Regions from separate parts of the Streptomyces sp. NPDC087263 genome, predicted to be linked through region 1. Evidence: riboswitches for the same ligand, from Rfam matches in the RefSeq annotation. Region 1 holds a riboswitch; each other region holds the start of a gene.

Region 1 (7,816 bases):
CTCGAGGAGCTCCTTGAGGCCCAGGGTGAGGGGCTGACCGTCAACCAGCGCCACGTTGTTGATACCGAAGGACTCCTCCATCGGCGTCAGTTTGTAGAGCTGCTCCAGGACGGCCTCCGGCACGAAGCCGTTCTTGACCTCGATGACCAGGCGCAGACCGTGCATACGGTCCGTGAGGTCCTTCACATCGGCGATGCCCTGCAACTTCTTCGCGCCGACCAGGTCCTTGATCTTCGCGATCACCTTCTCCGGGCCGACGGAGAAGGGCAGTTCGGTGACGACGAGGCCCTTGCGCCGGGCCGACACGTCCTCCACCGACACCGTGGCGCGGATCTTGAAGGTGCCGCGGCCATTCTCGTACGCGTCCCTGATCCCGGAGAGGCCGACGATCCGGCCGCCGGTCGGCAGGTCGGGGCCCGGGACGTACTTCATCAGCGTGTCCAGGTCGGCGCCCGGGTAGCGGATCAGGTGGCGGGCGGCCGCGATGACCTCGCCGAGGTTGTGCGGCGGCATGTTCGTGGCCATGCCGACCGCGATGCCGGACGCGCCGTTGACCAGCAGGTTCGGGTAGGCCGCCGGGAGGACGCCCGGTTCCTGCTCCTGGCCGTCGTAGTTCGGCGAGAAGTCGACCGTGTCCTCTTCGATGGACTCGGTCATGAGTGACGTGGCGTCGGCCATCCGGCACTCGGTGTAACGCATCGCGGCCGGCGGGTCGTCGTTGCCGAGCGAACCGAAGTTGCCGTGGCCGTCGACCAGCGGCAGGCGCATCGAGAAGGGCTGGGCCAGGCGCACCAACGCGTCGTAGATCGACGCGTCGCCGTGCGGGTGGAGCTTACCCATGACTTCGCCGACGACGCGGGCGCACTTCACATAGCCACGGTCGGGGCGCAGGCCCATCTCGTTCATCTGGTAGACGATGCGACGGTGCACCGGCTTGAGGCCGTCGCGGGCGTCCGGCAGGGCTCGGGAGTAGATGACCGAGTACGCGTACTCGAGGAAGGAGCCCTGCATCTCGTCGACGACGTCGATGTCGAGGATGCGCTCCTCGAAGTCGGCGTTGTCATCGGGTCGCGGGGTCTTCGTGCTGCGGCGGGCCATCGCTGCTGCGGCTCCTTCACAGTCTCTGCCGGGGCATGAGCGGGTTCTGACGCGCACCATTGTGGACCGCGCCACTGACAACGCGGACCACGACCCGTCTGTTGAGGGTCTTTGCGGGCCGATCAGAGGGGCTTTCGCCGTATCCGAGCCGGGCTCCGGGCGTACGGGAGCGGTACGCGTCCGCTCCTCTCCCCGTACGAGATCCGTACGCCGATTCTCGCTCTCGGCGTACGAGGTGCGGGAACTTCGCCAGCTGTCCGCACGCTTGCATACAGTGGCAGGACCGACAGGAAATCCGTAGTTTTCCGCGATCGAAGGGACGTACATGCCCATGGGTCACACGGCCACAGCTGAGGCAGGCTCCGGCGGGCTGACAGCGACCGAGCACCGCCTGGCCAACGGCCTGCGCGTGGTGCTCTCCGAGGACCACCTGACCCCGGTCGCCGCGGTGTGCCTCTGGTACGACGTCGGCTCGCGCCACGAGGTCAAGGGGCGTACCGGCCTCGCCCACCTCTTCGAGCACCTGATGTTCCAGGGCTCGGGCCAGGTGAAGGGCAACGGCCACTTCGAGCTGGTCCAGGGAGCCGGTGGTTCGCTGAACGGCACCACCAGCTTCGAGCGCACCAACTACTTCGAGACCATGCCCACGCACCAGCTGGAGCTCGCCCTCTGGCTGGAGGCCGACCGCATGGGCTCGCTGCTCGCCGCGCTCGACGAGGAGTCCATGGAGAACCAGCGGGACGTCGTCAAGAACGAGCGGCGCCAGCGCTACGACAACGTCCCCTACGGGACCGCGTTCGAGAAGCTGACCGCGCTCGCGTACCCCGAGGGCCACCCGTACCACCACACGCCGATCGGGTCGATGGCCGACCTGGACGCGGCCACCCTGGAGGACGCCCGCGCGTTCTTCCGCACCTACTACGCGCCCAACAACGCGGTGCTGTCGGTCGTCGGGGACATCGACCCCGAGCAGACCCTCGCCTGGGTCGAGAGGTACTTCGGCTCGATCGCCGGGCACGACGGCAAGCCCGCGCCGCGTGACGGCGCCCTGCCGGACACCATGGGCGAGGAACTGCGCGAGGTCCTTGAAGAAGAGGTCCCCTCACGCGCGTTGATGGCCGCCTACCGGCTCCCGGAGGACGGCACGCGCGCGAGTGACGCGGCCGACCTGGCGCTCACCGTCCTCGGCGGCGGCGAGTCGTCCCGGCTCTACAACCGGCTGGTACGCCGCGACCGCACCGCGGTGGCGGCCGGGTTCGGCCTGCTGCGGCTCGCCGGAGCGCCCTCCCTGGGGTGGCTCGACGTGAAGACCTCCGGTGACTTCGAGATCCCCGTCATCGAGGCCGCCGTGGACGAGGAGCTCGCCCGGTTCGCCGAGGAGGGCCCCACCGCCGAGGAGATGGAGCGCGCCCAGGCCCAGTTGGAGCGCGAGTGGCTGGACCGGCTCGGCACGGTCGCGGGCCGCGCCGACGAACTGTGCCGGTACGCCGTCCTGTTCGGCGACCCGCAGCTCGCCCTGACCGCCGTACAGCGCGTCCTGGACATCACCGCCGAGGAGGTCCAGGAGGTCGCCAAGTCCCGCCTGCGCCCCGACAACCGCGCGGTGCTGGTCTACGAACCGATCGCCGCTGAAGACGCCGAAGACGCTGAAGACACCGACGAGGAGGCGGCGAAGTGACCGAGCTCGCCACCATGGAGTTCCACCCCCAGCCGCAGGCCGGCGAGGCCAGGCCGTGGGCCTTTCCCGCACCGGACAGGGGCACCCTGGGCAACGGCCTGACCGTGCTGCGCTGCCACCGCCCCGGCCAGCAGGTCGTCGCCGTGGAGGTGCTGCTCGCCGCGCCGCTGGATGCCGAGCCCGCGGGCCTCGACGGTATCGCCACGATCATGGCGCGGGCCTTCTCCGAAGGCACCGACAAGCTCTCCGCCGAGGAGTTCGCCGCAGAGCTGGAGCGCTGCGGCGCCACGCTCGACGCGTATGCCGACCACCCCGGCGTACGTCTGTCGCTCGAAGTCCCCGTATCGCGCCTCTCCAAGGCCCTCGATCTGCTCGCCGACGCCCTGAGGGCACCGGCGTTCGCGGACAGCGAGGTCGAGCGGCTGGTGCGAAATCGACTGGACGAGATCCCGCACGAGACCGCCAACCCGGGCCGCCGCGCCGCGAAGGAGCTCTCCAAGGAGCTGTTCCCGGCCACATCGCGCATGTCGCGCCCGCGCCAGGGCACCGAGGGGACGGTCACGGCGATCGACTCGGCGGGCGTACGCGCCTTCTACGAGAAGCATGTCCGCCCCGCCACGGCCACCGCGGTGATCGTCGGCGACCTCACCGGAGTCGACCTCGACGCGCTGCTCGCCGACACGCTCGGCGCCTGGACCGGCTCGTCCGCCGAGCCGCTCCCCGTGCCGCCGGTGACCGCCGACGACACCGGCCGGGTCGTCATCGTGGACCGCCCCGGCGCCGTCCAGACCCAGCTGCTCATCGGCCGTGTCGGCGCCGACCGGCACGAGCGTGTGTGGCCCGCCCAGGTCCTCGGCACGTACTGCCTCGGCGGCACCCTCACCTCGCGCCTGGACCGCGTCCTGCGCGAGGAAAAGGGTTACACCTACGGTGTGCGGGCGTTCGGCCAGGTGCTGCGCTCGGCCCCGGACGGTACGGGCATCGCGATGCTCGCCATCAGCGGCTCCGTGGACACCCCGAACACCGGCCCGGCGCTCGAGGACCTCTGGAAGGTGCTGCGGACCCTTGCCGCGGAGGGCCTGACAGACGCCGAGCGTGATGTCGCCGTACAGAACCTGGTGGGCGTGGCGCCCCTCAAGTTCGAGACGGCGGCGGCCGTCGCGGGCACGCTGGCCGACCAGGTCGAGCAGCACCTGCCGGACGACTACCAGGCGACGCTGTACCGGCAGCTCGCCGCCACCGGCACGGTGGAGGCCACCGCGGCCGCCGTGAGCGCCTTCCCCGTGGACCGGCTGGTGACCGTCCTGGTGGGCGACGCCGCGCAGATCGAGGAGCCCGTCAAGGCCCTCGGAATCGGTGAAGTGACCGTCGTTCCGGCGGAGTAGGACAGCAGCTCCCCTGGGGGCCCAGGAGACCACAGAGTCTCCTGGGCCCCCATTTGTCCGTATTGATAGGGAGGTTGCCTGTCTGCCCTGTGGCATGCGCTACAAAAGGCGTGATCCGTTTGTCGATTGAAAGATGTCCCGTTTAGCGTCGGTCCGGCTGTTCGTCAGGCAGTGCGCCGCGCCCGCGGCACCGGACAGTCATCGCCGAGTCCCCGTACGGCGCGAGCCAGGGGAGCCGGGGACCCATACGTAGTCCCTGGGGTGAATCGGACGCCCTCTTCGGAGGTGGTCCGTAGGAGACCTTCCTGCTCCGAACCCGTCAGCTAACCCGGTAGGCGAGAAGGAAGGAAAGGATCAGCCCCTACATGGCGTTCACCTGTGGCACAGGCAGGCACCGTCGCCCGAGCCGCGTGAAGCGCACGACCACGAACGCCCTCGGCGTCGCGGCGCTCACCACGACCGGTGTCCTCGGCACCCTGGCCGCCCCGGCGCTCGCCGCGGACAACTCCGTCGAGCAGACCGGTCTGACCCAGGCCGTCGAGATCGGTCACTCGATCGCCGACCAGATCGACGCGCAGGCCGCCGCCCAGCAGCAGGCCGCCGACGAGGCCGCCGCGCAGAAGAAGGCCGATGCGGCCGCCGAGAAGAAGGCCGAGGAGGAGCGCGAGGCCAAGGAACGCGCCGCCCGCGCGGCCGAGCGCAAGCGCCTCAACACCTTCGTCGCGCCGATCACCGGCTCGTACATCTCCACCGGCTACAAGACCGGCGGCAGCCTCTGGTCGTCCGGCAGTCACACCGGCGTCGACTTCCACGCCGCGTCCGGGACCTCGGTCCACGCGGTCGGCTCCGGCACGGTCGTCACGGCCGGCTGGGGCGGCGCGTACGGCAACCAGATCGTCCTCAGGATGAACGACGGTACCTACACGATGTACGGCCACCTGTCGTCCATCGGTGTCTCCGTGGGCCAGACGGTCACCCCGGGTCAGCAAATAGGCCTCTCCGGGGCCACCGGCAACACCACCGGGCCGCACCTCCACTTCGAGGCCCGCACGACCGCCGAGTACGGCTCGGACATCGACCCCGTCGCATACCTCCGTTCGCACGGCGTGAACGTTTGACACGGACGCGGCGTGTGAACGTCCGATCACTCGCATAGGTACTTCACAAGGTCCCGGCCCGAACGAGCCGGGACCTTGTCGTTTCGAACCGTTTCGAACGACTACCTGTCCAAAAAATATCCATGGATTTCGGTCCGCCATCGGAAATTCCGAGTCTCTGCAATAGAGTCACTGAACAAGCGCCAATCGACGGCGTTTCACGGGGATTAAAGCGGAGGTCCGGTATGCGTGTTCCTGCGCACTCGGTATGCACAGCGATCCGCGACGACATCGTCGCGGGTGTCTACGAGCGTGGCAGCCGGCTCACCGAGGAACTGCTGGCGCGCCGCTACGGCGTCTCGCGCGTCCCCGTACGCGAGGCACTGCGCACCCTGGAGGCCGAGGGCTTCGTGGTCACCCGGCGGCACGCGGGCGCGTGCGTCGCGGAGCCGACCGAGCAGGAGGCCGCCGACCTGCTGGAGATGCGCATGCTCCTGGAGCCGCTGGGCGCCGCACGGGCCGCGCAGCGTCGCACCGAGGCGCACCTCAAGGTGCTCCGAGGCCTGGTCAGGCTGGGTCAGGAGCGGGCGCGGAGGGGCAACAGCGAGGATCTGCGCTCGCTGGGCGGCTGGTTCCACGAGACCCTCGCGCAGGCCTCCGGCAGCCCCGCGCTGACCTCCACGCTGGCCCAGCTGCGGCACAAGATCGCCTGGATGTACGCGGTCGAGGCACCGGCCAACCCGGCGGAGTCCTGGGCGGAGCACGGCGGGATCGTGGACGCCGTCGCGCGCGGCGACAGTGAGCGGGCGCGGGCGATCACGGCCCTGCACACCGAACGCGCGACGGTCGTACACCGCCTCCGCTTTCCCGGCGGAGCCGACCGCCCGGATCGTGTGAGAACTTCGCAACATCCCGTAAACATGACGGGCCTGCGGCATTAACATGAGCGCCGTATACAAAGAGAAGTAATTCGCGGGAGATTATTTACGCTGCCCGCACAAGGGAAATGCGAAGGGCCCACCCGATAATTCGGGCGGGCCCTTGCCGGTGTTTTGGAGCGATGAAAAGCGCCATCGAAGTGATGGACGCCGCCACCGCGGCGATGACCATCACTGCGGCGATGGACACCGCCGCAGTGATGGACACCGCCGGCGCAGCGATGGACGCGGCCATCGAAGCGCCAGGCGCCGGCGCCGAATCTCAGACGGTCTCCGGAAGCTCCTCAAGCCCCTCGGAGACCAGCTTCGCCAGTCGGTCGAGCGCGGCGTCCGCACCCTCGGCGTCGGAGGCGAGGACGATCTCCTCGCCGCCCTGGGCGCCCAGGCCGAGGACCGCGAGCATGGAGGCCGCGTTGGAGGGGTTCCCGTCCGCCTTGGCGATCGTCACGGGGACGCCGGAGGCCGTGACGGCCCGGACGAAGATGGAGGCGGGGCGGGCGTGGAGACCCTCGGCCCAGCCGACGTTGACGCGGCGCTCAGCCATGCGATGCTGCCCTTCAGATGTCTCAGGTTGTCTAGACCAGTGTCCCATAAGGTGAAGCGTGCCGGGAGCGGGCCAGAGGGTGACAAAACCCTGCGCTCCCGTCCCCGGCCGGTGCCGGATACCGGCCTGGATCCGGCTTCGGTTCCCCCAAGACTGCCTCGCACCGTTGTCGTACGCGAGCCGTACTCTGGGGCGCATGCAGACCTCGTCGGACCGGCACGAGTACCCCGCCCACTGGGAGGCGGACGTGGTGCTGCGCGACGGCGGGACCGCACGGATCCGACCCATCACCGTCGACGACGCCGATCGCCTGGTCAACTTCTACGAGCAGGTCTCCGACGAGTCGAAGTACTACCGCTTCTTCGCGCCGTATCCGCGCCTGTCCGCAAAGGACGTCCGCCGCTTCACCCACCACGACTTCGTGGACCGGGTGGGACTCGCGGCCACGGTGGGCGGCGATTTCATCGCCACCGTACGGTACGACCGCATCAACGCCGACGGACGGCCCGCCTCCGCCCCCGCCGACGAGGCCGAGGTCGCCTTCCTCGTCCAGGACGCCCACCAGGGGCGCGGTGTTGCCTCCGCCCTCCTCGAACACATCGCGGCCGTGGCCCGCGAGCGGGACATCCGCCGGTTCGCCGCGGAGGTGCTCCCGGCCAACAACAAGATGATCAAGGTGTTCACGGACGCCGGGTACCAGCAGAAGCGGCACTTCGAGGACGGCGTCGTACGCCTGGAGTTCGACCTCGAACCCACCGACCGGTCGCTCGCCGTGCAGCGCGCGCGGGAGCAGCGTGCCGAGGCCAGGTCCGTGCACCGGCTGCTCGCGCCCGGCTCGGTCGCCGTCATCGGCGCCGGCCGCACGCCAGGCGGCGTGGGCCGCAGCGTCCTCACCAACCTCCGCGCCGCGGGCTTCACAGGGCGGCTGTACGCCGTGAACAGGGCGGTCGAGGAAGGCGAGCTCGACGCGGTGCCCGCGTACCGCTCGATCGTCGACATCGCCGAACCCGTCGACCTCGCGGTCGTCGCGGTGCCCGCGCCCTACGTCCCCGAAGTCGTCGCGGAGTGCGGTGAGC
Region 2 (7,816 bases), on a different contig from region 1:
GCAGCACGTCGTGCGCGTCGCACGCCTCTCGCAGCACCCGCAGATACGCGGGGGAGTGGAACCGCATCCCGCCCGCGCCCTGCACCACGGGCTCGACGATCACGGCGGCCAGTTCGTCGGCGTGCCGCTCGATGAGCGAGCGCAGCTGGTCCGCGTACGACTCCTCGTACGCGTCCGGCGGTGCGTCCGCGAAGATCTGCCGAGGCAGCACGCCCTGCCACAGCTCGTGCATCCCGCCCTCGGGATCGCATACGGACATCGGCTGCCAGGTGTCGCCGTGGTACCCGCCGCGCCAGGTCAGCAGGCGTTGCTTGGCGGGGCGGCCGAGCGAGCGCCAGTACTGGAGGCACATCTTCACGGCGACCTCGACCGAGACCGAACCGGAGTCGGCGAGGAAGACGTGCTCAAGCCCCTCGGGCGAGATGTCGACAAGGCGCTTCGCCAGCCGTACGGCCGGCTCATGGGTCAGCCCGCCGAACATGACATGGCTCATGCGCTCCAGCTGGCCGCGCGCCGCGGCGTTGAGCACCGGGTGGTTGTAGCCGTGGATGGCGGACCACCAGGACGACATGCCGTCGATCAGCTCGCCCGAGCCGTCCGCCATCCGCAGCCGTACGCCGCTCGCCGACTCCACGACGAGCGGTTCCTGCCGGCCGGGCATCGGCCCGTACGGATGCCACACATGCCGCCGGTCGAGATCGAGCAGCTCGCGTACGGACCCGGCCGCGGGCAGGTCAGGCATTGGGCGCGAGATCCGTTCCGGCACCTCGACGGCGTACGGCGACGAGGTCCGTACGCGCCTCGGGCGACGTTTCCACGGAAGCCGAAGCAGAAGTGGAACCGCATGCTCCACCGCCTTCCTCGTGCGAACCGCAGCCCCCGCCCCCGGCAACCCGGTGCTCCGGCAGGGTCACCTCGCCCGCGCCCTCCACTTCGAACCCGGCGTCCGCGATCATGTCGAGGTCGGCCTGGCCGGCCTGGCCCTCGCTGGTGAGGTAGTCGCCGAGGAAGATCGAGTTGGCGAGGTGCAGGGCGAGCGGCTGCATCGTGCGGAGGTGGACCTCGCGGCCTCCGGCGATACGGACCTCGGCGTCCGGGCAGACGAACCGGACCATCGCCAGGATCCGCAGGCACCTCTGGGGCGTCAGGTTCCACTCCTTGGCGAGCGGAGTGCCCTCGAACGGGATGAGGAAGTTCACCGGAACGGAGTCGGGGTCCAGCTCGCGCAGTGCGTAGACGACGTCGACCAGATCCTCGTCGCTCTCGCCCATGCCCGCGATCAGGCCCGAGCACGCGGACAGGCCCGCCGCGTGCGCCTTCTGGACGGTGTCCACCCGGTCGGCGTACGTATGGGTGGTCGTGATGTCCCCGTACGTCCCCTCGGACGTGTTCAGGTTGTGGTTGTACGCGTCCGCGCCCGCCTCGCGCAGCCGCTCGGCCTGGCCGTCGTTGAGGAGGCCGAGACAGGCGCACACCTCGACGTTCTCGTTCCCGTCCTTGATGGCCCTGATCGTGTCGGAGACCCGGTCCACGTCACGGTCGGTCGGACCGCGTCCGCTGGCCACCAGGCAGACCCGCTTGGCGCCGCCGGCCAGGCCTGCCGCCGCGGCCTTGGAGGCCTCGTCCGGCTTGAGCCAGGTGTACTTGAGGATCTCGGCCTTCGACCCCAGCCGCTGCGAGCAGTACGAGCAGTCCTCGGGGCACAGACCCGACTTGAGGTTGACCAGGTAGTTGAGTTTCACCCGTCGGCCGAACCAGTGCCGGCGCACCTTTCCGGCCGCGGCCACCACGTCGAGCACGTCGTCGTCGGAGGTGGCCAGCACGGCCAGAGCTTCGTCGCGGGTCGGCAGCTCGCGCCGAAGCCCCTTGTCCACCAGCGTGTTCAGCAGGTCCATGAGGTCCGATCCTGGCGTATGCGACCGCTCGCGGCCAAGGAGAGTTTGCACAACAGACGCGGTTCGACGTGTGGGTATTGCCACATCCTGGGTGGCTGGGACGGCCGCTAGGGTCTGTGCACTGCCTACAAAAACGACGGCCCACAAAGACCCGCGGCCTACAGAAACCACGGCTCGCACGAACACCGGTGGCACAACTCCCGTCCCTCCGGTCCGGAGGAGGACCCATGGCGTTCGGCTGGATCGACGAGCAGGCGCAGGCACGCCGTCGGGCCGGACTCGTCCGCACCCTGCGCCCGCGCCCCGCAGACTCCCCGCTGCTCGATCTCGCGAGCAACGACTACCTCGGACTCGCCCGCCACCCGGAGATCACCGAGGCCGCCGGGGCCGCCGCGCGGACATGGGGAGGCGGAGCCACCGGTTCCCGGCTCGTCACCGGCACCACCGAGCTCCACGGCGAACTCGAACGCGAGTTGGCCGACTTCTGCGGCTTCGAGTCCGCGCTCGTCTTCTCCTCCGGATACGCGGCCAACCTCGCCGCCGTCACCGCGCTCGCGCCGCACGGCTCCCTCGTCGTCTCGGACGCGGGCAACCACGCATCGCTGATCGACGGCTGCCGACTGGCTCGCGGCACCACACAGGTCGTGGCGCACACCGACCTCGACGCCGTACGCAAGGCGCTCGGCACCCACAAGGGACCCGCCGTCGCCGTCTCCGACGCGGTGTTCTCGGTGGACGGGGACGCGGCGCCGCTGGCCGATCTCGCCACCGCCTGCCGGGAGTTCGAGGCCGGGCTGATCGTCGACGACGCGCACGGACTCGGCGTGCTCGGCGACGGCGGCCGGGGCGCTCCGCAGGCGGCGGGCCTCGCGGGCGCCCCGGACGTCGTCGTGACGGTCACGCTGTCCAAGTCGCTGGGCAGCCAGGGCGGCGCCGTCCTTGGCCCCGCACCGGTGATCGACCACCTGGTCAACGCGGCGCGCACCTTCATCTTCGACACCGGTCTCGCGCCCGCGGCGGCGGGCGCGGCCCTCGCGGCGCTGCGACTGCTGCGCCGCGAGCCGGAGCGTGCGGCACGGGCCCGCGCGGTCGCGACGGCGCTCCACAGCGGCCTGACGGCCGAAGGCCTGGAAGCGGTACGACCGGACGCCGCCGTCGTCTCCGTGCGTGCGCCGTCCCCCGAACGGGCCGTGCGGTGGGCCGCCGACTGCCGCGAGGCGGGACTCGCTGTCGGCTGCTTCCGCCCACCGTCCGTGCCCGACGGCATCTCCCGGCTGAGGCTGACCGCACGCGCGGACCTCACCGACGTACAGATCGAGCACGCGGTACGGGTGATCGGCGCAACCCGATGATGCTCGGTCCGGCGCGATGACGCTCGGTCCGCTCCGATGACGGCCAGCTCGGTCCGATGACGATCAGCTCAGTCCGGCGATGAATCCCTCCCAGGTGGCAGGGGTGAACAGCAGGGCGGGACCTGCCGTGTTCTTGGAATCACGGACGGCCACGAGTCCTGACCAGGGTCCTGGTCCCGGCCGGGCCGTCTCGACGCAGTTGTTCATTCCTGTACTACGGCTGCTGCGCAGCCAGCGCACGTCGTGCAGAGAAGTACTGGAAGGTACGTACCGAGGCAGTGCAGACATGGTGCCTCCTTACGCGCCGTCACCTATCACGGCGATGTAATCCAATGAGTCCTCGGGCGAAAGGGCTTGGATCTGAAGGGCGTTGAAGGCCTCGCTGTAGGCCTCTAGGTCTTCTTTCCGTTCGAGATAGAGGCTACTCGTCAAGTGGTCTAGAACAACTACATCCAGATCAGATGTGTTCGGAAAGGAGAAGATAACGAAAGGTCCTGTGACTCCGATGTGAGCCCCGGCGCCGAACGGCAGAACTTGAAGCCGCACTTGGGGCAGGGTGGCGGCCTCCCGCAGCCGGTGCAGCTGGCGTGCCATTACCTCCGGGCCGCCGACATCCCGGCGCAGCACCGCCTCGTCCAGAACAGCGCTCAGTTCCAGCGGCGGATTCGAACGCAGCACGTCCTGCCGGGCCAGACGCACCTCGACCAGCGTGTCGAGCTTGCCGTCCTCAAGTCCCCCTACGGCGGCCTGCGTCACCGCACGGGCGTACTCGGGTGTCTGCAGCAACCCCGGCACCACGGACGTCTCCAGCGTGCGCATTTCGCTGGCCTGGGACTCCAGACTGATGAAGTCGCGGTACGTCGGGGGCAGGACACCCCGGTAGGCGTGCCACCAGTGGTGCCGTCCGGCGCCCTCAGCGCCCGCCAGTACGACCAGGAGATCCCGTAACTCGGGTTCTTCGACGGCGTACGCGTCCAGGAGCCGTTCCACGTCGGGGGGTTTGACGCCGCTGGTGCCGGTCTCGATCCGGCTCACCTTCGACTGGTGCCAGCCCAGGAGGCGGGCCGCCTCGCCGCTGGTGAGACCCGCGCCGACGCGCAGGGAGCGCAGCTCGGCACCGAGCTTGCGGCGGCGTACTGCGGGACCGTTCTGCATGGCCGTACTCCTTACTCCTTCCGGGCCGCCCAAATACGGTCCTCCGTCGCAGAGTTCACCGCTTCGAGCGACAGATATATGCATATCTCGGTGGATCGCACCCGTGACAGGCCTGGTAATGGCAGTCTGGCGCGAAGCACCAGTCCGGGACCGTACTCGAACCATCCGCTCCGTGTCGGACCCCGGTCCCGTGGGAAAGGGACGACCGCGCCATGGCAGACCACCAGGAAGCATCCGTCACTCTGCCGAGCGATCCAGCCTCGGTCTCCGCGGCCCGGAAATTCGTCGCCGAAGTGCTGGCGGAATGGGGCCTGCCGAGTGACTCCGAAGTCGCCGACACCGTACGCCTGATCGTGTCCGAACTGGCCACCAACGCCGTTCAGCACACTTTCGGGCAATCACCCACCTTCAGAGTGGACGTCCGCCTCGACCGGGACGAACACCTGCGCCTCGGCGTCACCGACAGCCACCCACGATTCCCCAAGCGACTGCCCGCCGCCGTCCAGCAGGACAACGGGCGCGGCATGGTGATCATCCGCTGGCTGACCGCGGAGTGCGGCGGCAGACTTACCGTCCGGCCCACCCGTGAAGGCGGCAAGACCATCTCCATCGAACTGCCCTGGACGGCGCCGGCCGAGCCGGTGGTGACAGCCGGGGGGCCACAGGAGTCCTGAGGGCCGTGGAGACGGGCAGTGGCACCGTGCTCACTCTGCGGGGTCCGATCCTCCTCCTCGGCCCTCTGTGGCGGACGTGACGTAGCGCCGCACCAGCCGGGGCAGGACGCCCCACAGCATCAGACAGACAGCCAGAGTCCCCGCGCCCGCGGCGATCCCCGCGCCGCGCCCCAACGTCACGTCGACGACGAGAAGCACCGATCCGGTGAACGCCAGCATCAACACATACAGACCGACGTGGGTCAGCGACGAGGCGACCCGCACGATGGCGGGTTTGGCGTTCTGCTGGAACAGCGCCCGGTGCAGGGCGGCGGGCGCCGTGAAGAGGGCGGCGGCCAGGAACGCGAGCAGCAGCGTCGTGACGTAGATGGCCCGCTGCGTCGTGTCGAGCGACGGGAAGCGCTGGGTGAAGGCCAACGTCAGCAGGAAGGCGAAGAGGATCTGCACGCCGGTCTGTGTGACCCGCAGTTCCTGGAGCAGCTCGGCGAAATTGCGGTCGGCGCGCTCCAGCGGCTTCTCGTCGCGCTCCGTGCGGGGGCGTTGTTCCACCATGGCGGGCGAGTAACCGGTTCGTCCCGTTTCAAGCCCTGTTTCACGTCCCGTGGGGGTGACGGCGTGCGCCGTCACCCCCACGGACGGGTCAGCTGACCCGCCCGTACCAGACGCTCTTCGTCCAGATCTTCTGGAGCTTCACGAACTCCCCCGACTTCGGGGAGTGCCAGATCTTTCCCTTCCCGGCGTAGATGCCGACGTGGTACACGCTCCGGCCCGAGTGGAAGAACACCAGGTCTCCGGCCTTGCGTTTCGAGGCGGAGACGTGGTGCGTCTTGTTGTACTGCGCCGCGGCCGTACGAGGCAGCTTCTTGCCCGCCTTCTTGTACGAGTAGAGCGTGAGCCCGGAGCAGTCGAAGCGGCGCGGCCCAGCGGCCCCGTACTTGTACGGGGAGCCCTTCTTGGAAGCCGCGACGTGAAGTGCCTTCGTCGCCAGGGTGGCCGCCTCGGCGTCGGATGCGACGCCCGGGACCACGAGGCTGCCGCCCACGGCGGCGATGGTGAGAGCCGAGGCCGTCCCGGCTCTCGTCCACAGCGACGGGACACGATTGAGCGCAGTCATGCGCAACCCTTCGTCAACCGCCTGTGAAGGATGACCTGTCGGATTCGGGCTGGCGAAGTAGCCCGGCCGCGTGGTGCGGCTTCACCCCAAGGACCGCCCGGATCTCTCCGGCGGCCCGTCGTGCTGGGTCCTCCACTCCTGCCGATGCACATCTGTCGACCGGTCATCCGGGCGGCGGCAGGACTCGGCGTCCGCCCGGACCGCCCCGCCGGTGCGGCGGGGGCTTGTCGTCGGAAGGGATCTTCACGCATCGATGTCGGAAAATCCGAGCGGAATCGGTGATTTGTGGGCTTACTCACCACTCACCCGTTCGGGTGGACACCCGGCCGTTCGAGCGAGTGTCCAGAGGTCCGACGACGCCCGTACCAGCAACGGAGGGCTCAAGTACGCATCGACGCTACGCGCGTTGCGCAACTTCTCCGCGCCGTTGGAAGGACCCGTGTCTACGCCAACCGGGGGTACACCATTCGGACCGTTTGAAGCCCGGTCCGGACACCTCGCGGAGGGGCGTGTACGGCGGCCCGGGGGCGTGGGCGCGTCAACGGACCGGTGTGTGTGGCGACCCCGGGGGTGGGCGCGTCAGGGGATCGGTGTGTGTGGCGACCCCTGGGGTGAGCGCGTCAATGGACCGGCGTGTGTCGCGGCCTGGGGGCGGCTGCGTCAACCGACCTGCGCGGCTGCGTCAACTCTCGACAATGGGCGGCAGGGTGACGCGGGCCGCCCGCCGCTCGCCGTCCAGGACGCGCAGCGCCTGTGCCAGGGTCGGGGCGTGCACCTCGCTCTCGCCCCGCTGATGCATCAGCGTGAGGGCGTCCCGCAGCGCCGTCGCCTTGGCCACCAGCGCCTGAGCGGCCCTCAGGCCTCGGTAGGTGTCACCGGGGCGGGCCGGGTTGATACGGCCGAGCAGGTCGACCACGTCCAGGTAACGGTCTATCAACTCGGCTTCCGCGCGCGTCAGTGCGGGCAGCGGGGGCAGTTCGGGTGGGAGCATCGGCCGCTCACCTCGCGCCGGGTGTGGGCCGAGGAGCCTTGCGGCTCGGGATGACCCCGTCGATCAGCCCGTACGCCAACGCCGCCGGCGCGTCCAGGATCTTGTCCCGTTCGATGTCCGCGGCGACCCGCTCCGGACTCTGACCTGTGTGCCGCACGAGCATCTCCTCCAGCATCCTCCGAGTACGCGTCAACTCCTCGGCCCGGATGGCCAGATCAGAAGCCTGCCCCTGGATCGGCTCGGGAAACGACGGCTGGTGGATCAGGACACGGGCACCCGGCAGGGCGAGCCGCTTTCCCGGCGTGCCGCCCGCCAGCAGCACGGCCGCTGCCGACGCCGCCTGCCCGAGGCAGATGGTCTTCACGTCACAGGCGACGAACCGCATCGTGTCGTAGATGGCGGTCATCGCGCTGAACGAGCCGCCGGGGGAGTTGATGTACAGCGAGATGTCCCGGTCCGGCTCCCGGTGCTCCAGGTGCATGAACTGCGCCATCACGTCGTTCGCCGAGGTGTCGTCGATCGGCGTCCCGAGGAACACGATCCGCTCCTCGAACAGCTTCGAGTACGGGTCCAGCGTCCGCTGGCCCGAACTCGTGCGTTCGGTGAATTCGGGCAGGGCATAACGGGCGGACGGG
Region 3 (7,816 bases), on a different contig from region 1:
GGCGCCTTCGAGGTCGCCCTCGCGCCCGTGGTCGCCGCGCTGTGGGTCCGGATGGGCCGCAAGCAGCCGCACGCCTCCAACAAGATCGCGATCGGGGTCGTACTCGGCGGCCTGTCCTTCCTGCTGATCGTGCTGCCGACCAGCGGCCACAGCAGCGACGACTACCTGATGTCGGCCTGGTGGATCGTCGGCTCGTACCTGCTGCTCGGCCTCGGCGACATCCTCCTCGAAACGTCCGGCATGTCCGCCACCACCAAGCTCGCCCCCGTCGCCTTCTCCAGCCAGACGATGTCCCTCTGGTTCCTGTCCCTCGCGCTCGCCAACGGCATCCAGGCCCAGACCGTGAAGCTCTACGACGACGTCTCCAAGCCGGCCTACTTCGGCGTCAACGGCGCGATCGCGGTGGCCGCGGGCCTCGCCGTGATGGCACTCGCACCCTGGCTGCGCCGCACGATGCACCCCGTCCACTGAAACCACCGGGATCACGCATGCACATCCGTACGTCCTTCCCCTACGAGTCCGCTCACGAGGACGTCCTCATCCCCCTCCCGGACGGCACGCGTCTGTACGCCCGCATCTGGCGCCCCCTGACCGACGAGCCCGTACCGGCGCTCCTCGAATACCTCCCCTACCGCCTCACGGACTGGACGGCGCCGCGCGACTGGCAGCGCCATCCCTGGTACGCCGGTCACGGCTACGCCTCCGTCCGCGTGGACGTCCGCGGCCACGGCAACTCGGAGGGCATGCCGACGGACGAGTACTCGGAGGTGGAGCTGGCCGACGGCGTGGAGGTGGTCAACTGGCTTGCGTCCCAGCCCTGGTGCTCGGGCAAGGTCGGCATGTTCGGGATCTCCTGGGGAGGCTTCAACTCCCTCCAGATCGCGGCCCTCGCACCCGAGCCGCTCAAAGCGGTCGTCACGGTCTGCTCGACGGACGACCGCTACGACAACGACGTGCACTACATGGGCGGTTCCGTCCTCGCCGTCGACATGCACGCCTGGGCGGCCACCATGCTCGCCTTCGTCGCCCGCCCGCCGGACCCGGTGCACGTCGGCGAGGTGATGTGGCACGACCTGTGGGTGAAACGCCTGGCGGCGGTGGAGCCGTACCTCCACACCTGGCTGTCCCACCAGACCCGGGACGCGTACTGGAAGCACGGCAGCGTCTGCGAGGACTACGGCGCCATCCAGGCCGCCGTCCTCGCGGTGGGCGGCTGGCACGACCCGTACCGCGACACGGTGTTGCGGCTGGTCGAGAACCTGCCACCGGATCGCGTACGAGGCCTGATCGGCCCCTGGTCGCACCAGTACCCCGACCGGGGCCTGCCGCCGGGCCCCGCGATCGGCTTCCTCCAGGAGACCCTGCGCTGGTGGGACCACTGGCTGCGCGACGGGGACAGCGGAGTGATGGACGGGAACACAGGAGTGATGTCCGAGCCGCTCCTGCGCTCGTACGTCATGGACGCGCACCCTCCGGCAACGGTGTACGACACCTTGCCGGGCCGCTGGGTGGGCGACGAGGTCTGGCCGTCCCCCTCCGTGACACCCATCTCGTACGGCCTCCGGGGCGCACCGGTACTGGTCCGCTCGCCGCAGCACACGGGTGTCGACGCGGGCCGCTTCTTCCCCTTCGGGAACGACGCGGATCTGCCGCCGGACCAGCGGGAGGAGGACGGACGGTCGGCGTACTTCGAGTTCGAAGTCCCGGAGGAGACATGGGTGTTGGGCCGCCCGAAGGTGCGATTGCGACTGACGTCGGAGGCTGAACGCGGCCAAGTGATCGCCCGGCTCTGCGACATGGCCCCCGACGGCTCCTCCACCCTCGTCACCCGAGGCGTACTGAACCTGTCGGCGCGCCATGGCCGTGACCGGGCGGTTCCCTGGAAGCCGGGCTCCACGGAGGACGTGGTCTTCGAGCTGAACGGCATCGGTTACTCGTTCCCGCCCGGTCACCGGATCCGGCTCGCGGTCTCCTCCGCGTACTGGCCCTGGATCTGGCCCCAGCCGGGCTCGGAGGCGGGCTTCACCCTGGACCCTGCGGGCAGCGCACTCGAACTCCCCGTACGGGCAAGGCAGTCGACGTTCCCGATCGCCTTCGAGGAGCCGGAGGAGTCCGCACCCCTGGGAGTGGTCGTGCCGGCGACTCTGGACGAACCCCGCCCCGAACGCCTCGTCGTGCGCGATGTGGCCAAGGGCGAGTGGCGCCTCGAAGTCGACCCCCACTACGGCGGCACCCGCGTCTATCCCGACGGTCTCGAATTCACGGAGGACGCGCTGGAGACGTACACGATCAACGAGTCGGATCCGCTGTCGGCCCGCACGCGCTCGACGTGGTCGATCCGGCTGCACCGCCCGGAGTCGGCATGGGACGCGAGGGTAGAGACCCGCTCCGAAATCACCTGCGACGGCGATGACTTCATCACCTCGAACGAGGTGATCTGCCGGGACGGGGACGAGGTGGTTTTCCACCGGACGTGGGAGAAGAGGATCCCGCGGACGGTGGGGTAGCGCTGCGGTCGGCAGCCCTCGCGGGTTGCCCGTATTGCACCTTGATTGCCTGCGGTGCCGCTTTGTTCATGCTTGGTCGCGTGAAATGAGTCACGTCCACACAAGATCGACGTCTCGGTCCGTCTCGGAATGCCTCACAATTGCCCATTCGCGAAAGGCAAGTTGAGTTTCATATTCCGGACACAATCGGGCGATTCACCCTGTTGTGTGTGCAGGCGAAAGCGATCTACGGCGTCAAATCGGGCCTTGTTCCAGACATGTGCTCTCGCATACGTTCACGTCGATCCAGGTGGAACGCCGAATCCTGCCGCCGCCTGGAACCCCACCCATCCACACGCTCACGGCAGGAGCGGGGGACCCAGGTAAGCCGCCGATCCGGACACCGGAACGGCTAGGGGTGAAGCCGCACCCACCCATGCGGCCGGGCAGCTCCCGCCCGAACCCGACAGCTCACCTCGCAGGCGCCGGAGAGGAATTTCGTCATGCCCGCACGAGGCAAGCACCGCCGCCCCAGGACCAGCAACCTCACCCGCGGCATGGTCGCCGCCGGAACGGGCGGAGCCGCGCTCGCACTCCCCCTGGTGAGCGCGACCGGCGCGCACGCCGCCACCGCGACCAGCGTTCCGGCTCAGGCAACCGCCGCGACGAAGGCCGCTCCGGCCGCCGTCCCCGACGTCAAGCTCGTCACGTACAAGGTCGTCTCGGGCGACACCCTGTCCAAGATCGCGCGGGAGCACACCAAGGACGCCGGCTGGCAGGCGCTCTACAAGGCCAACGCCGCGGTCATCGGCTCCGACCCGGCGCTGCTTCGCCCGGGCACCACTCTGACCGTGGGCACGACGAAAACCACCCAGACGTCCACGAAGTCCGCGGAGTCGACCGCTTCGACCACCAAGTCCGCGGCGGTTCCCGCGACCTACAGCAACGATCTCGACGGCTGGATCAAGGAATCCCTGGCCGTCATGGCCCAGTCCGGGATTCCGGGCACCTACGACGGCATCTACCGCAACATCATCCGCGAGTCCGCGGGCAACCCCGCCGCCATCAACAACTGGGACTCCAACGCCGCCGCGGGCACCCCCTCCAAGGGCCTTCTCCAGGTCATCGACCCGACCTTCGCCGCCTACCACGTGGCCGGCACGTCGATGGACCCCTACGACCCGGTCGCGAACATCACGGCGGCCTGCAACTACGCCGCGGCGAAGTACGGCTCGATCGACAACGTCAACGGGGCCTACTGACGGGGCAGTTCGGACGTATGACTGTGGGTGGTGTCTGCCCCGGGCAAGCGGGCGCCCGGGGCAGACACACCGCCGACTGAGCAGCCGTACCGACAACCGCCCGCCAACCGGGCAGCCGTAGCGACACCCGGGCACGGGCACGGGCACCCGGCAGCTGTACCGACCACCGGGCACAGGCACCCGGGCAGCCGTACCGACAACCGGGCACAGGCACCCGCCAAGGGCAGACGCACCGACAACCGGGCGGGCATCCGAGCCGAACACCCAGGGCCGCTAGCCGAAGAGCCGCTCCAACACCACCGCGATCCCGTCCTCCTCGTTCGACAGCGTCACCTCGTCCGCCATCGCCTTCAGCTCCGGGTGGGCATTGGCCATGGCCACGCCCCGCGCGGCCCAGTCGAACATCGGGATGTCGTTGGGCATGTCGCCGAAAGCGATGGTGGCGGAGGAGGTGAGGCCGAGGTGACGGGCGGCGAGGGCCAGACCCGTCGCCTTGGTCACGCCGCATGGCTGGAGTTCGACCGTCCCCGGCCCCGACATGGTGACGGTCGCCAGCGAACCGGCCACCGCACGCGCCGTCATCGCCAACTCGTCGTCGGACAGGTAGGGGTGACGGAGCAACACCTTGCTGATCGGTTCCGCCCACAGGTCGTCACGCCGCTGCACCCGCACCGCCGGGAGCGTCGGATGCGGCATCACATACCCCGGCTCGATGAGCGTGAGCCCGTCCACCCCGTCCTGGTCCACGGCCGCGTAGACCTGCCCGACCTCCGCCTCGATCTTGCCGAGCGCCGTCTCGGCCAGCTCCCTGTCCAGGGCCACCGACCACAGCAGACGGTCCGCCCCCGCGTCGTACAACTGTGCCCCCTGCCCGCACACCGCCAGCCCCTGGCTGCCGAGTTCGTCGAGCAGCGGCCGCACTCTCGGCGCGGGCCGACCCGTCACCACCAGATGCCGAGCACCCTTGGCCGTGGCCTTCGCCAACGCGGCCCGCGACCGTTCGGAGAGCGTGTCGTCGCCGCGCAGCAGCGTTCCGTCCAGGTCGGTGGCGATAAGTGAATATGCAGTCGGAGCGGCCATGATCCGAAGAATACGGATCGAACGACACATCGGCCCGGCGTGAACCGGACGACGTCCGGTATCCCGTCAGCAACGCCGTTCACCGCACGGGGGTGACAAGCGCCACGAACGGCACGAAGTCCAGTCGGCCGCCCTCCGGATCGCAGTGGGCAGCGCAACTCGACACAGCCGAACGAGACTTATAGGGCATTACGAACCCTCCAGTCGCGGCCCCACCAAGTTCACCCCCCGTAACGTGTTCCGCGACCAAGCAGAACGCACGTCCCGCATGGCGAGTACGCCCGCAAGCCACGAGAGCGAGGCAGCACCCGATGCCCTCCTTCGACGTCCCCGAAGGCGATCCCTTCGGCCCCCACAACCTGCCGTACGGGGTGTTCTCCTTGAACGCCCGCACCCCGAACGACCCGAACGACCCGGCCGCCCCGACCGGTCGAACCGTCGGAGTCCGCCTCGGCGACCACGTACTCGACGCGGGCGCGGCAGCCCGGGCACTCGGCTCCCCGTACGCGGAACTGCTCGCCCGACCGACCCTGAACCCCCTCCTCTCAGCGGGCCGCACCGCCTGGTCCGACGTCCGCCGCGCCCTGACCGCGTGGGTGACGGTCCCGGCTCACCGCGAGACGCTCGAACCCCACCTCCACCCCCTCTCCGAGGTGACCCTGCACCTCCCCTTCGAGGTCGCGGACTACGTCGACTTCTACGCCTCCGAGAACCACGCCCGGAACGTGGGCCAGATCTTCCGTCCCGACGCGGCCGACTCCCTCACCCCCAACTGGAAGCACCTGCCCATCGGCTATCACGGCAGGTCCGGCACGGTCGTGGTGTCAGGAACGGACGTGGTACGCCCGTCGGGCCAGCGCAAGGCACCCACGGACGCGGCCCCCGTCTTCGGCCCCTCCATCCGCCTGGACATCGAGGCGGAGGTCGGCTTCGTGGTCGGCGCCCCCTCGGCCATGGGCACCCCCGTCCCCCTCTCCGCCTTCCGCGACCACGTCTTCGGCCTCTGCCTCCTCAACGACTGGTCGGCGCGCGACATCCAGGCCTGGGAGTACGTCCCCCTCGGCCCCTTCCTGGGCAAGTCATTCGCCACCTCGGTGTCCGCGTGGATCACCCCGCTGGACGCCCTGACCGACGCCCGGGTCGCACCCCCCTCACGCACACACCCCGTCCTCCCCTACCTGGACGACTCCGACGACGAACCCGGCGGCTACGACCTCCGCATCTCCGTCGCCATCAACGGCCACATCGTCTCCGAGCCCCCCTTCTCCACCATGTACTGGACGGCCGCCCAACAACTGGCCCACATGACGATCAACGGCGCCTCCCTCCGCACAGGCGACCTCTACGGCTCCGGAACGGTGAGCGGCCCCTCCGACTCCGAGCGCGGCTCCCTCCTGGAACTCACCTGGAACGGCCGAGACACCCTCGACCTCCCCACCGGCAAGCGCACCTTCCTGGAGGACGGCGACGAGGTAACGCTGACAGCGTGGGCCCCGGGGCCTGGCGGAACACGCGTGGGCCTGGGAGAGGTAACGGGACGCATCAAACCGACCTCCTGAGCGTCTTCCCCCACCCCGGCAGAGACCGACACCCTCACGCACCCGGAGCCGCACCCACAGCCGCACCACAGCCGGAGCCGTACCCGCAGCCGCAGCCGCAGCCGCAGCCAGATCCGAAGCCACAACCGGAGCCGCACCCGCAGCCGCAGTCGCAGTCGCGGCCAGAGCCAGATCCGGAGCCGAAGCCAGATCCGGAGCCGCAGTCGCCAAACCACGGAAGGGGCCGTGCCGGTACGTCCAAATGCTCGTCGCGTACGTTCGCGTCACCGGACGCCACGCCTCCTGACCAACGTCTGATCCGGCGGCGACGAGCGGGACGTACCGGCACGGCCCCGACCCACCCACGACCGCCGCCCCACCGCGTCACCGCCCCGCCGGCCCACCGCCCCCGCCGAGACCAGCACCCCGCCCGGTGGCAGACCTCACCCCGGAGAGCTACCCCCAGTCCTCCGGCTCCGGCTCCGGCTCCTCCCCCATCTCCGGCCAGTCCGGATCCGGAGCCTCACCAACTGCCGGAGCCGCAGCTCCCCCGCCCCCGGAAGCACTGGAAGCACCGGAGGCACCGGAGGCACCGGAGGCACCGGAAGCGTCCCCAAGTGCCCCAAGCACCCCCAACACCCCCTCCCCCCACGTCACCAGCTTCTTCTCACCCACACCACTGATCGTGCCCAACTCCGCCACCGACTTGGGCCACACCGTGACGATCTCCCGCAGCGTCGCGTCATGGAAGATGACGTACGCCGGAACGCCCTGCTCCCGAGCCTGCTCGGCGCGCCAGGCCCGCAGCGCCTCGAAGGCGGGGACCAGCTCCGGTGCCAGCTCGGCCACGGCGGCCTTGGCCTTCTTCTCGCCGCGAGAGGAGGACGAACGAGCACCCACCGGCTTCGGCGGCTCCTTCCGCAACGGCACCTCTCGCTCGCGCCGCAGCACCGTCCCACTCGCCTCGGTCAGCACCAGCGTCCCGTACTCGCCCTCGACGGCAAGCAGCCCCTGCGCCAGCAACTGCCGTACGACGCCCCGCCATTCGTTCTCGGAGAGATCCTCGCCGATGCCGAACACGGACAGCTGGTCGTGGTCGAACTGGATCACCTTGGCGGTCCGGCGCCCGAGCAGGATGTCGACGATCTGGACCGCACCGAACTTCTGCCCACGCTCGCGCTGCAACCGCACCACCGTGGACAGCAGCTTCTGCGCGGCGACCGTGCCGTCCCAGGTCTCGGGCGGCGTCAGGCACGTGTCGCAGTTGCCGCACGCGGGGGTGTGCGGGTCCTGGCCGAAGTAGGCCAGGAGCTGTGAGCGCCGGCACTCGGCCGTCTCGCACAGAGCCAGCATCGATTCCAGGTGGGCGGTCGCCCGGCGACGGAACGCCTCGTCGCCCTCCGAGCCCTGGATCATTTTGCGCTGCTGGACCACGTCCTGAAGCCCGTAC

Evidence for each region. Region 1 has a riboswitch for cyclic di-AMP ahead of ACIPC1_RS22160 (M23 family metallopeptidase). Riboswitches for the same ligand answer to the same signal wherever they lie in the genome.
Region 2: it holds a riboswitch for cyclic di-AMP, as region 1 does, so the genes downstream of both, ACIPC1_RS33460 (C40 family peptidase) here and ACIPC1_RS22160 (M23 family metallopeptidase) in region 1, are expected to answer to the same signal.
Region 3: it holds a riboswitch for cyclic di-AMP, as region 1 does, so the genes downstream of both, ACIPC1_RS35335 (LysM peptidoglycan-binding domain-containing protein) here and ACIPC1_RS22160 (M23 family metallopeptidase) in region 1, are expected to answer to the same signal.

The regions. Positions count from the first base shown of each region.
Region 1 covers NZ_JBIUYT010000006.1:431,847-439,662, reverse strand. Annotated here, with positions in the region: gene ACIPC1_RS22175 (DNA topoisomerase (ATP-hydrolyzing) subunit A) at 1-1,098, opposite strand, end outside; gene ACIPC1_RS22170 (M16 family metallopeptidase) at 1,424-2,776, shown strand; gene ACIPC1_RS22165 (M16 family metallopeptidase) at 2,773-4,161, shown strand; cyclic di-AMP (ydaO/yuaA leader) riboswitch at 4,354-4,514, shown strand; gene ACIPC1_RS22160 (M23 family metallopeptidase) at 4,527-5,279, shown strand; gene ACIPC1_RS22155 (GntR family transcriptional regulator) at 5,504-6,199, shown strand; gene ACIPC1_RS22150 (HPr family phosphocarrier protein) at 6,459-6,740, opposite strand; gene ACIPC1_RS22145 (GNAT family N-acetyltransferase) at 6,937-7,816, shown strand, end outside.
Region 2 covers NZ_JBIUYT010000012.1:163,756-171,571, forward strand. Annotated here, with positions in the region: gene ACIPC1_RS33425 (adenosylmethionine--8-amino-7-oxononanoate transaminase) at 1-742, opposite strand, end outside; gene bioB (biotin synthase BioB) at 735-1,895, opposite strand; gene ACIPC1_RS33435 (8-amino-7-oxononanoate synthase) at 2,123-3,247, shown strand; gene ACIPC1_RS33440 (DUF397 domain-containing protein) at 3,311-3,535, opposite strand; gene ACIPC1_RS33445 (helix-turn-helix domain-containing protein) at 3,545-4,402, opposite strand; gene ACIPC1_RS33450 (ATP-binding protein) at 4,615-5,076, shown strand; gene ACIPC1_RS33455 (DUF6328 family protein) at 5,107-5,628, opposite strand; gene ACIPC1_RS33460 (C40 family peptidase) at 5,717-6,190, opposite strand; cyclic di-AMP (ydaO/yuaA leader) riboswitch at 6,194-6,358, opposite strand; gene ACIPC1_RS33465 (hypothetical protein) at 6,873-7,181, opposite strand; gene ACIPC1_RS33470 (ATP-dependent Clp protease proteolytic subunit) at 7,189-7,816, opposite strand, start outside.
Region 3 covers NZ_JBIUYT010000013.1:261,406-269,221, reverse strand. Annotated here, with positions in the region: gene ACIPC1_RS35345 (peptide MFS transporter) at 1-471, shown strand, start outside; gene ACIPC1_RS35340 (CocE/NonD family hydrolase) at 489-2,507, shown strand; cyclic di-AMP (ydaO/yuaA leader) riboswitch at 2,793-2,986, shown strand; gene ACIPC1_RS35335 (LysM peptidoglycan-binding domain-containing protein) at 2,990-3,748, shown strand; gene ACIPC1_RS35330 (HAD family hydrolase) at 4,022-4,828, opposite strand; gene fahA (fumarylacetoacetase) at 5,140-6,387, shown strand; gene recQ (DNA helicase RecQ) at 6,823-7,816, opposite strand, start outside.